Regions from separate parts of the Aeromonas sp. 25-AL00135 genome, predicted to be linked through region 1. Evidence: riboswitches for the same ligand, from Rfam matches in the RefSeq annotation. Region 1 holds a riboswitch; the other holds the start of a gene.
What was found. A riboswitch is a leader RNA that binds a small molecule or an ion and turns the genes downstream of it on or off. The one in region 1 is predicted to bind cyclic di-GMP.

Region 1 (5,646 bases):
GACGGAAAGGTACCTGCTCTTTCTCCAGCATCTCCATGATGTTGGCGGTATCGTATAGCTCCTGTTTGCCATACAGGGGCACATAGTTCTTGCTGGAGGTCCAAAGGATAACGACTATGGTACCCGCCACAATGGCAGCCAGCAGAGCAATAGTCAGGATCGATTTATTGTCACGGGAGAGGGTACGCCAATTGCGTAGCCCCTCTTGCAACCTGATTTTGAGCGAATCAGGGGCAGCCCCCTGAGGGGATGTTACCAGTTCAGTCATCTGTTACCTCAGAGCGGCATGCGCATAATGTCGTCAAAACCGGTCATCAGCTTGTTGCGAACCTGCATCAAGGCTGAAAAACTCAAGCCGGCTTTTTGACTCGCCACCATGGCCCCCACCAGATCATCGCTCTGTCCGGCATCGACCGATGCCATCAATTTTGAGGCAATATTTTGCTGTTCATTGACACGTCCGACTACGTCGTGCATAGCCTCTGAAAACGATGCTCCCGATACATCACTATTGGATTCGATGGACGGTGTCTGACTGGCGACACGCTGCATTTCCTGCATCTGTTGCAGGAGTGTCACCTGCGATGACATCATTTGAATCTTCACTCTTTATCCCTCTGCTTGAATCTGCTGTTCAATATCAATGCCTTGCTCACGCATCGCCGCAAGCTTGTAGCGCAGTGCCCGGGTTGTCATGCCCAGTGCATCGGCTGTGCGGGTACGATGGCCACGAAAGCGGCGCAAGGTCTCTAATACAAATTGGAACTCGGCATGCCGCCGGGTTTCACTCAACCCCTCGGGAGCATGCCACGTGTCTGCTGCGACTGTTTCTTGGGGAAGAATACAGTTTGGCAACATCAAATCGACGGACTGTATATGCAAACCGCGCGCCATAATTAATGCGCGTTGCATAACATTATCAAGCTCTCGCACATTTCCTGGCCATTCATAAGACAACAGCAATTGGCACGCCTGCTTACTCAGGCGATAACCCTGCTGAGGTGCATAACGCTCAAGAAAATAGTTGGCCAGAGGAATAATATCGTCAGGGCGATCACGCAATGCGGGCCAGCTCATAGGCAAAACATCAAGACGATAAAACAGATCTTCACGGAACAATCCATTAGCAACCAAAGTACGCAGATCTTTATTGCTGGCGGCAATGATACGAACATCCAGCGCAATCGTTTGATTACTACCAAGCCGCTCCACTTCTTTCTCCTGCAAAACCCGTAATAACTTTGCTTGCAGGTTCAAAGATAATTCAGATATTTCGTCCAATAACAGGGTACCCCCCTGTGCCAACTCAAACTTGCCAGGTTGGGCAGATATAGCACCGGTAAATGCACCTTTATTATGGCCAAAGAGAATCGATTCGAGCATTGTCTCAGGAATGGCAGCGCAATTAATTGCAACAAACGGTTTTTCAGACCTGACTGACATATCATGAATATAACGGGCCAACCGCTCTTTACCGGTGCCTGACTCACCACCAATCAGAATGGTGGCAGAGGTTTTGGCGGCACGTCGAGCCAGCTGCAAGACCTGCAGGCTCATGGGCGACACAGCGATAAGATTGGGGATCGCCTGACGAAGGCGTAAAGCACCACGTACAGCATCGAGCAATTGCTGGGAACGGAAGGGTTTGACAATATAATCTATAGCTCCGGCACACATGGCTTCTGCAGCAATTGCGGCCTGATGCTCATTAACCATAATGACACAATCGAGCCCTTCAAACTCATGCAGAATACGTGGCCCAAGCTCGGTCATGGCATCCATATCGAGCAATATAAGATGAACATTATTGCCAGCAATAATGCTCTTTGACTGTTTTACAGAATTAACCGTTGATACTCTAAGGCCTTCTCTGGAGAGAATATTTACAACCTCATTCCTAGCGACTAACGGTTGAATCAATAATATATGTGGTTCAGCACAACCATCACCACACAACCCGATTGTTTTATTTATTGATAATCCCGAAGACATAGACATCTGATACCTGTGACTGTGAATAGGACAATCAATAGAGCTGAAGCATCAGACACAAAGGATCAATACAAGGTGATACTGAAAAACAGCACAACCTTGTATCCATATGGTAACGATATTGTATCCAAATTCACCTTGGTAACCCCGCTGTCATTAGCTTTCATGCTGTTAGACCGGAGGCTTTGCGTCCTGACTTTTCAGTTCAGTTTGCCCTTACAATGTGATAACACGCCCGACCTGATTGCCTAGGCGTGTAGCAACACAATTAATATTGTTTTTGTTATTTAACTTTCACACATTGCTGCGTCAATTTTCGCCACATCATATAGTATTCATACGGCAATTCAAGCAAAGGCGGAAAAAACACTTCCCCATCAGCGCATTTATCCAACAGCAATTAACCAAGTGTACCAATTACCTCTACCCGTAACTCTTCCGGTATTTCATTATAAGAAAGCACTTTGAGTCCCTTTGAAAATGATCGGGCATAACGGGCTATTAACGGTCTCAGTTGCGGCATAACAACCAACACAGGGGCATGTCCCAACTGCTGCAACTGCTCCTTCACCAACGGCATATTTTGCTGCAATTGGGCCAGCAGTTGTGGATCAACCGGGAAGCTGTCCAGCTGGATTTTGCCCTGCTGTTGTGACTGATTCATTGCAGCCAGCAATGTCTGCTCAAGGCGATCATCCAGCGTAAACGTAGCCAGCACATCCCGATTACCAATGGCCTGCCGCACAATCTGGCGCTTCAAGGTACAGCGCACATCGGATGCTAGCAAGACAGGATCTTTGGTCAGCTCGCTCGCATCCAGCAGCGTCGTGGCAACGGTTCGTATATCGGTAAGACTGACCTGCTCCTTTAGCAATTGACGAAAAACTCTCAATTGCTGCATCTGGGTCAGCGCCAGATTCAGCTCTTCAGCCAACCGGGGGGACTGACTGGCTAGGTATTGGCCCAGCTTGCCAACTTCATCGTGACCAAACAGCGCATCAAGTTGTTCACGTAACAACTTGCTGGCGTGAGTGGCAATCACGGTGGCCGAATCCACCACCGAGTAACCAAGATTAAGGGCCTTGGCCTTCTGTTCAGGGGAGATCCAGACCGCACTCATGCCGTAGGCCGGGTCCTGGGTCAACTCGCCATCTAGCGCGCCATAGGTCTCACCACTGCTGATGGCCATCAAGCGCTGACAATCCACATTCCCCGTCGCTAACGCGACGCCGGACAGCTTGATCCGGTACTGATCCGGCTGCAATTGCAGATTGTCGCGCACCCGGATCTCGGGGAGCAGAAAACCGTACTGCTCGGAGAGGGTTTTACGGATCCCGCGCACCCGGGCAAGCAGTTCAGCCCCTTTATCCGTTTCAGCCAAAGGCACCAGACGATAACCAAGCTCGATGGCGACCGTATCAACTGGCGGCAAATCCTGCCACTCCAGTGCCTGCTGTTCAGGCTGAATCATTTGACGAGTCAGCTCTTGCGCTGCATCCAGATCCGGCACATTGACGGCTCGCTTGCTGACACTCCAACCTGTCCAGGCCAGTACAGCTGCGAAACTGAGGAATGCGAGCATCGGCATCCCGGGTACCAGACCCAGGATCAGCATGATGGTTGCAGAGGTATAGATAACGCGAGGGGATGCCAGGATCTGCTGACCAACCTGATCAGCCATCTCACCCTCATCGCTGACCCGAGTCACGATAATAGCCGCAGCAGTCGACATCAGCAGGGACGGGATCTGGGCAACCAGACCATCACCAATGGTCAGCAGTGCATAGCGCTGGAAGGCCTCCGCGACGGGCAAGGCATGCTGGAAGATACCGATGGCCAACCCACCCACCAGGTTGATGATCAGCACCAACATGCCAGCTATCGCGTCACCACGAACGAACTTGGAAGCACCATCCATTGCACCATAGAAGTCTGCTTCTCGTGCGATCTCCTCACGGCGAGCCCTGGCCTGATGCTGATCCATGGTGCCGGCATTCAAATCGGCATCGATGGCCATCTGCTTGCCGGGCATAGCATCCAGAGTGAAGCGGGCGGATACTTCCGAAATCCGCTCACCACCCTTGGTGATCACCACAAAGTTGATGATCATCAGGATCACGAAGACCACCAGACCGACGACATAGTTGCCACCGATCACCACTTCACCGAACGCCTGAATGACCTTACCGGCCGCTTCATGCCCTTCATGACCGTGCAGCAACACCACACGGGTAGAGGCCACGTTCAGCGACAGCCGCATCAGGGTGGCAACCAGCAACACAGTTGGGAATACCGAGAAATCGAGTGGTCTGCGGGCCGAGACGGATACCAGCAACACCAGTACCGCCAACACGATGTTGAAGGTAAAGAGCGCATCCAGCAGCCAACCGGGCAGAGGCAGGATCATCATGGCCAGAATGGCCAATAACATCAGCGGAATTGCGGTATAGGATTGGGTGAATACACGCCAGTTCACAACTTACCTCTCAGGTTGACGTAACTCGGGCGGTACATATAACGGGGCAAGAGGGGTCGGTTTCCTCCCCTTGCCTGCCTCATACGCCCTTAACTGCAATACATGGTTCAATACATAGGCAACTGCCGTGTACAGCCCTGCGGGGACTTCCTGATCCACCCTGGTCGAGTGATAGATGGCTCGCGTCAACTCGGGCAAGCTCATCACCATCTTGTCATGCTGTTTGGCGACCTGACGGATCCGCTCGGCCATGCTATCGACCCCTTTGGCAATCACGAAAGGAGCATTGGCACGAGCCGCATCATATTTTATGGCCACCGCATAATGGGTCGGGTTAACGATAATCACATCTGCCTGCGGTACCCGCTGCTCGATACGCGCGCGGGCAAGCATTCCCTGTACCTGGCGGATTTTGGCCTTGATCTCGGGACGCCCTTCGCTGTTCTTGTGCTCATCCTTGACCTCTTGTTTGGTCATCCTGAGCTGCTTGTTAAGCGACCAGCGCTGATAGGGCACATCCAGCACGGCAATCAGCATCTGAACGCTCCCCAGCAGAATAAATGCCTGGGAGAGGATCCGTAGCGCCTGCTCGAGGGCCGCCTGAGGGGGCATCCGGTTCATCATCAACAAGGAAGGCCATTGATGATTTAACATCAACGCCAGCGTGCCGCCGATCAGCGTCACCTTGAGCAGTGACTTCAGCAACTCCATCAGGCTGTTCTTGGAGAACATCCGCCCCAGCCCCTTCAAAGGGTTCATCTTCTCGCCACTGGGTAGCAGCTTTTTCCAGGTCAACGCCATACCGCCCGGCACTATGCTGAGCAACACCAGCATCAGAGCCAGAAAACCAAACAGGGGCAGCAGCACCCACAGCATGTTTATCAGCGCTTCACCCAACCAATGGATCATCATCTGCGGGTCACGGGCACCTTGCCAGTCAAAACGCTGCGGACGCTTCATCAACTCGGCAAAGAACTGGCCAAACCCCGGCACCATCCACTGCATCACCAACCCGCCAAGCAGCAGCAAACCGGCAGAACTGAGCTCTTTTGAGCGGGCGATCTGCCCCTCATCCCTCGCTTTTTGGCGTTTCTGGCTGGAGGCCTCTTCGGTTTTGTCCTGTGCGCTGTTCTGACTCATGCCGGGGTCAAGCCTCGCAGCTGTTCAAGCACATGGGT
Region 2 (5,646 bases), on a different contig from region 1:
GACCAGAGAATTGATGTTGACCGAACGCTGGGCGCGATCGATCAGCACCTCGTAGGGTTCGTCATTGCGCAGTATGTAGCTGACTGCGGCCGGCATCAGCTGATCGAAGATCAGCGGGCGAGCCGGCAACTGCTCGTCGGCCGTGAAGCTGATCTCCTTGCTCAGCAGCTGGTTGAAACCCAGGCCGCGCTCGTTGGCGGTGACAAGCTCCGAGCCCGCCAGCTGGAGATCTTTCAGCGCAGCCACAGGCTGCTGGTTGATCTCCCGAACAGTAAAGGTCGGGTGCTTGAACTGAAAGTCGTTGGCGATCAGGGTATCGACATCATGCCACTCGATGCGGTCCTTGAAGTTCACCACCAGCCGATCGCCATCCATGTCGATTTTTTGCAGATTGCTGTCGGCGATCACCTGCTCAGGCGCCAGCGGGGTGTTGCTGGCGATGGCATCAGCCAGTTTGCGCAAGTCATAGATGTAGTAGTTTTTGCCGGCTGTATGGGCCAGGAGATAGTCACCCACCTGATGGAGTTGCACCAGACGGTGGCTGTATTTTCCTTCAAAGGCGAGCCGACCGGCAATGGGGGTCTTGAGGCTGTTCTCCGGCGTCACATCCTGCTGGCGGTAGACCTTGATCTCGCTCAGCGCATCGGCCACCAGCACGTAATCCTGATTGGCAAAGACGGCCTGGGTGCGGTGCAGGCTGTTGCTGCCGGAATCTCGACCGGTTCCCAGGGTGGTGACATGGCGATGTTCATCGGCCAGATCGAAGATATCGACCCGGTGCGAGTAGCGCGAGACCACGTAGAGCAGGTTGTTCCGGACAAACAGTTCACTGACCTGGTTGTAGGCCGCGGCACTGCCGGTTTCGGTGCCGCGGATCTCGCCAATCTGCTGGCGGCTCGGGATATCGATAATGGCCACATGGCCCGGATTGCCGTTCTGGCTGACATAGAGCCGATCCTGATAGCGCTCGACCGCCGTGATTAGGTTGGCGTCCAGCCCCAGCTGATCGGCCGTCAGCTCCTCGCCTTTGTCCAGATATTGCAACGAGGTGGCAAACGAGTTGACGCTGCAGGAGCTGGTCTCCATCACCACCCGGGTGCGTTCGCCATTCTGGATCTGGCCGTGGGGGAAGTACTCCAGCAGACAGCCGTTGCCGTAGTCATAGTTGCCAAAGCGTTTGTTGACGGCTACGACCCCACCGTCGTACCAGGTCAGCTCCCACTCCTCATCGAAGAAATCAAAGACGTTACGAATGGCTGTTTCGTCGAAAAAGTGGGGTTTGGGCAGATCGAACAGGATGTGGTTGTCCGCTGTCAGCGGGTAGAGCAGGCCGTTGATGGCAAGGTGGCGCTTGCCATCCTTGATGATCACGTTCTGCTCGTCAGCCGCACTCTGATGCAGCGCGGCGAGGCGCGCCGTCATCTGCTCGTAGTGCTCCTGATAGGTTTGTTTGAAATAGGCTTGTTCGCGCTCATCGGCCACGACATGGGCCGACAGCAGCAGACCGAGCAGGGTGGCAAGCTTGGTGGTTCTTGGCATGGTGATTTCCTTATCTTGGTTGTTGTTGGACGTTTTTTGGTGGTTGGCAAGCATGTAAAAGAGAGGGGCTAACCCGTCCGGGTCAGTGCATCCTGCCCATCGGCAGCGTGGCCGACGGGCAGGATATGGGCGGGGGCCTGTCAGCCCCCGTTAGTGGTTGGGGCAAGGTCAGAGCTTGATCCAGGCATCGCTCCAGGCGCTGCCGGTACCCGGTGCATAGTGGCTGGTCGAGCCGCCACACCAGCCGCTGTAGGGCCAGGGTTTGCACTCGTAGTTGCCACCGGCATTGCTGACCCGATCACCGGCCTGATAGCTGGTGTTGGGGGCGTAGGCCGGGTAGTCGCCTTCGCTACCGCCGCTGCTCTCTTCGGTCAGCGCAACTTGGAAGCGCTGCACCACCGGCTGCTGGCCGTCAGCCAGACCGGTGATGACCACTTCGTAGCTGCCATCGGTCACATTGCTGCCCTGCAGCACCAGGGTGCTGGTGCCGTTCACCTGGCTGCTGGTGGTGCCGTGGCTGCGGCCGCTCTGCTCAAGAGTTGCGGTGATCTGTACCGGGTTGGCGGTGGTCACGTTGAAACGGATGCTGACCTGACCGTTGACTATGGTGTACTCGCTCGCCATGGCGCTGACGGTGAAGTCGCTGCTGCCTTCGGCGGGTGGCGTTGTGCCGCCGCAGTCGCTGTCACCCTGTACGCGCCAGACGCCCCAGTCACCCGTGGTGCCCGGCTCTTCGTTCTGGGTCCACCAGCCTGCCAGCCAGTTCTTGCCGTTGTGGCTGACGATATCGCCGCCCACGTAGACCTTCTTGGCATCCCAGCTGTTTTCACAGACGGCGCCCTGCTCCCTGACGGTCACGTTGCGCTGCTGGGTTACCTGCTGACCGGCGCTGTCGCTCACCTGATAGGTGAGGGTGTAGCGGCCGACCTTGCTGCTGTCGACGTTGCCGCTGACTTTGATTTGGGCGGTCAGGTCGCCATCTTCTTCATCATGGGCGCTGACGCCGGTCATCGGATCGAAAGCGGTACCCAGTTCCAGCGTGGTGTCGGTGACACCGCTGAACACCGGCTTCATGCTGTAGACCTCGATGGTGCGTACCTGCTCGGTGACGTTGTTGTCGCGATCGCTCACCTTGTAGGTGAGGGGGTAGAGGCCGATGCGCTGGCTGTCTACCGAGCCTTCCACCTGGATCTGGCCAGTCAGGTCGCCATCTTCCTTGTCGTTGGCGCTGACACCTGCCAGCGGATCAAAGGCGGTACCCTGCTTGATGCGGGTATCGCTCAGGCCGCTAAACACCGGCTTGCCGTTGTCGACCGGCGGCGTGATCTCCTGATCGTGGATGAAGGGGCCGTAGCTCTTTATGAAGGATTCGTTGTAGGACTGACCGGCGGCGTTGCGGCCCATGTCCCAGTTGATGGACCAGGTCATCACGCCACGCAGCGGTTGTCCCTCGCTCTTCAGGCGGTTGAAGGCGTTGTAGAGCTTCTGCGGATCCTGCACATAGCCGGTGGCGGCGGCGTCGATGTTGGTCGGAATGCCGAACACCAGCTTGTCATGGGGGATCTTGTAGAAGCCGCGGGTACCGTTGCTCAGCGAATCCGCCATGTAGTAGATGAACTCTTCTTTCAGGGCATCGTTGTTCTGGGCAATCCAGCCGATGCCATCGATGTAGATACCGTCGCCACCCTGGTTGTAGAACTGAGGGTTGATCCAGTCGTAGTACCCTTCCAGATTGCGGATATAGGGGATGTAGGCGCCAGTCTGGGTCAGATAGGGGAACTCCGGCGCCATGGTGATGAGGAAGTTTTTCCCCTGGGCGCGGTAGTGATCCTTGACCAGACGCAGAGCCGCCGGGATCACGGTCTGGTTGTCGGCGGCAGTGATGGCGGCCTGTTCCAGGTCGATATCCAGTCCGTCGAAGCCATAGGTCTCCACCAGACGGATGATCTCGTCGGCAAAGGCCTGCTCCTGACCCTTGCGCAGCTCGATGTGCGCATCGGCACCGCCCAGCGCCAGCAGCACGGCACGGCCCTGACGGTTCAGCTCGGCGATCTGCTCGATAAACTGGCTTTCGCTCATGCCGATGGCCGAGTCGAGCTTGAAGGTGGGGATGGGATCGCTGCCATAGACCTTCATGAAGGAGACATCGACCACGTTGTATTGCGGGTTGACCTGATCGAGCTTGACGCAGGGGGCGATACCGCCCTTGTAGCCCGAGCCGTCACACCAGTTGTGCCAGTAGCCAACCACTACGCCGGACTGGGGGTTGACCATCGCCTGACCGGCACTGGCGGCATATGCCATGGGGGCGCCCATGCCGAGCAGGCAGCCAAGCAGGGATAATTTGAGTTTGTTCATCGTCTCTCCGTACGGTGCAAATGGGGCGTCGGTTGTGACCGGACGTCCCCGGGGGCAGCCCCGCTGTCATAGGTGTTTTCCCTTAGACCGGTGGCTTTGCGTCGCGCCCTTTCGGGTCACTTTGCCTTTTTCATCCGATTTCTGTGCAGCACAGAGAATCAAGTGACCTGCATGGCAGGTTGCCTATGATAGATGCTTGAAAATAAATTAATCAATAGTTGGTTTTGATTCTAATTAACTGAAAAATATTGATAATTTGTTACATCCACCACATTTTGTTCGTTTCCATGATTGAGCATGACGGTACTTGGCTGGCAGCTGTGGCGCCGGTAAATGGCGACTTTTTGCCCCTTGAAAGTAGCGGTAAGAGCCAAAAAAGGCCCACAGATTCATTCTGTTACTGGCTGTTGATGGCAAAACTGCAGCAACGGCAGAGATCCGGGTCGCAATGGCTGGAAAAGTACAGGGTTGCGGCGGATTCCCGCTTGATTATTGCGTGGCTTGGCCACATGTTAGAAAGCCATACAGAGCTGCTAAAGCGGTCTGTTCAAGACCAAACAAGAGGTAACCGGGATGAATAACCCTTTGCTGACAATGGATTCGCTGCCCCCTTTCAGCCAGATCAAGCCGGAGCAGGTTCAGCCTGCCGTGATTCAGGCGATTGCTGATTGCAAGCAGAAGATCAGCGATGTGCTGGCCCAGCGTGATCCCCATACCTGGGATAGCCTGATTGCCCCGCTGGAAGAGGTAAATGACCGCCTGTCACGGATCTGGTCACCGGTCAGCCACCTCAACTCCGTACTCAATAGCGAAGCGCTGCGCGAGGCCCATGACGCCTGCCTGCCGCTGCTCTCCGAATTCCAGACCTATGTTGGTCAGCATGAAGGGCTCTATCAGGCCTATCTGGCCCTCTCCCAGAGCGATGATTTCCCGCTGCTGAGCGGCGCCCAGCGCAAGGAGATCCAGAATACCCTGCGTGACTTCCGCCTCTCTGGCATCGGTCTGCCTGCCGAGGCGCAGCAGCGTTACGGCGAAATTCAGGCCCGCCTCTCCGAGCTGGCCTCCCGCTTCAGCAACAACGTGCTGGATGCGACCCAGGGCTGGCACAAGCTGGTGGCTGATGAAGCCGAACTGGCTGGTCTGCCCGACAGCGTGCGTGCCGCTGCCCGCCAGATGGCCGAGCTCAAGGGCAAAGAGGGGTGGTTGTTCACCCTGGATATCCCCTCTTACCTGCCGGTGATGATGTATGCCGACAACCGCGAGCTGCGCGCCGAGATGTACGAAGCCTTCACCACTCGTGCCTCCGATCAGGGCCCCAATGCGGGCAAGTGGGACAACTCCGCCATCATGAGCGAGCTGCTCACCCTGCGCCGCGAACTGGCCCAGCTGCTGGGCTTTGCCAACTATGCCGAGCTCTCCCTGGCCACCAAGATGGCGGACAAGACCGAACAGGTGGTGAGCTTCCTCACCGACCTGGCGGCCAAATCCCTGCCACAAGGCAAGGCCGAGCTGGAGGAGATCCGCGCCTTCGCCGCCGAGCAGCATGGTCAGAGCGAGCTGGCCGCCTGGGATCTCGCCTACTACGCCGAGAAGCTCAAGCAGCACAAGTTCTCCATCTCCGATGAGCAGCTGCGCCCCTACTTCCCCGCCAGCAAGGTGGTGAAGGGGCTGTTCGAGGTGGTGAAGCGGGTGTTCGGCATGAAGGTGCGCGAGCGCCTCGGCATCGACACCTGGCACCCGGACGTGCGC

Region 2: linked by a shared signal. The riboswitch ahead of ACW5XC_RS18255 (immunoglobulin-like domain-containing protein) and the one ahead of lafK (lateral flagellar response regulator transcription factor LafK) in region 1 are both predicted to bind cyclic di-GMP.

The regions. Positions count from the first base shown of each region.
Region 1 is NZ_JBSTYQ010000007.1:125,718-131,363, reverse strand. Features, by position in the region: gene fliFL (lateral flagellar M-ring protein FliFL) at 1-259, opposite strand, end outside; gene lfiE (lateral flagellar hook-basal body complex protein LfiE) at 277-606, opposite strand; gene lafK (lateral flagellar response regulator transcription factor LafK) at 610-1,992, opposite strand; cyclic di-GMP riboswitch class I at 2,130-2,217, opposite strand; gene lfhA (lateral flagellar biosynthesis protein LfhA) at 2,393-4,468, opposite strand; gene flhB (flagellar biosynthesis protein FlhB) at 4,472-5,608, opposite strand; gene lfiR (lateral flagellar biosynthetic protein LfiR) at 5,605-5,646, opposite strand, start outside.
Region 2 is NZ_JBSTYQ010000022.1:55,671-61,316, reverse strand. Features, by position in the region: gene ACW5XC_RS18260 (hypothetical protein) at 1-1,539, opposite strand, end outside; gene ACW5XC_RS18255 (immunoglobulin-like domain-containing protein) at 1,708-3,897, opposite strand; cyclic di-GMP riboswitch class I at 3,948-4,033, opposite strand; gene prlC (oligopeptidase A) at 4,471-5,646, shown strand, end outside.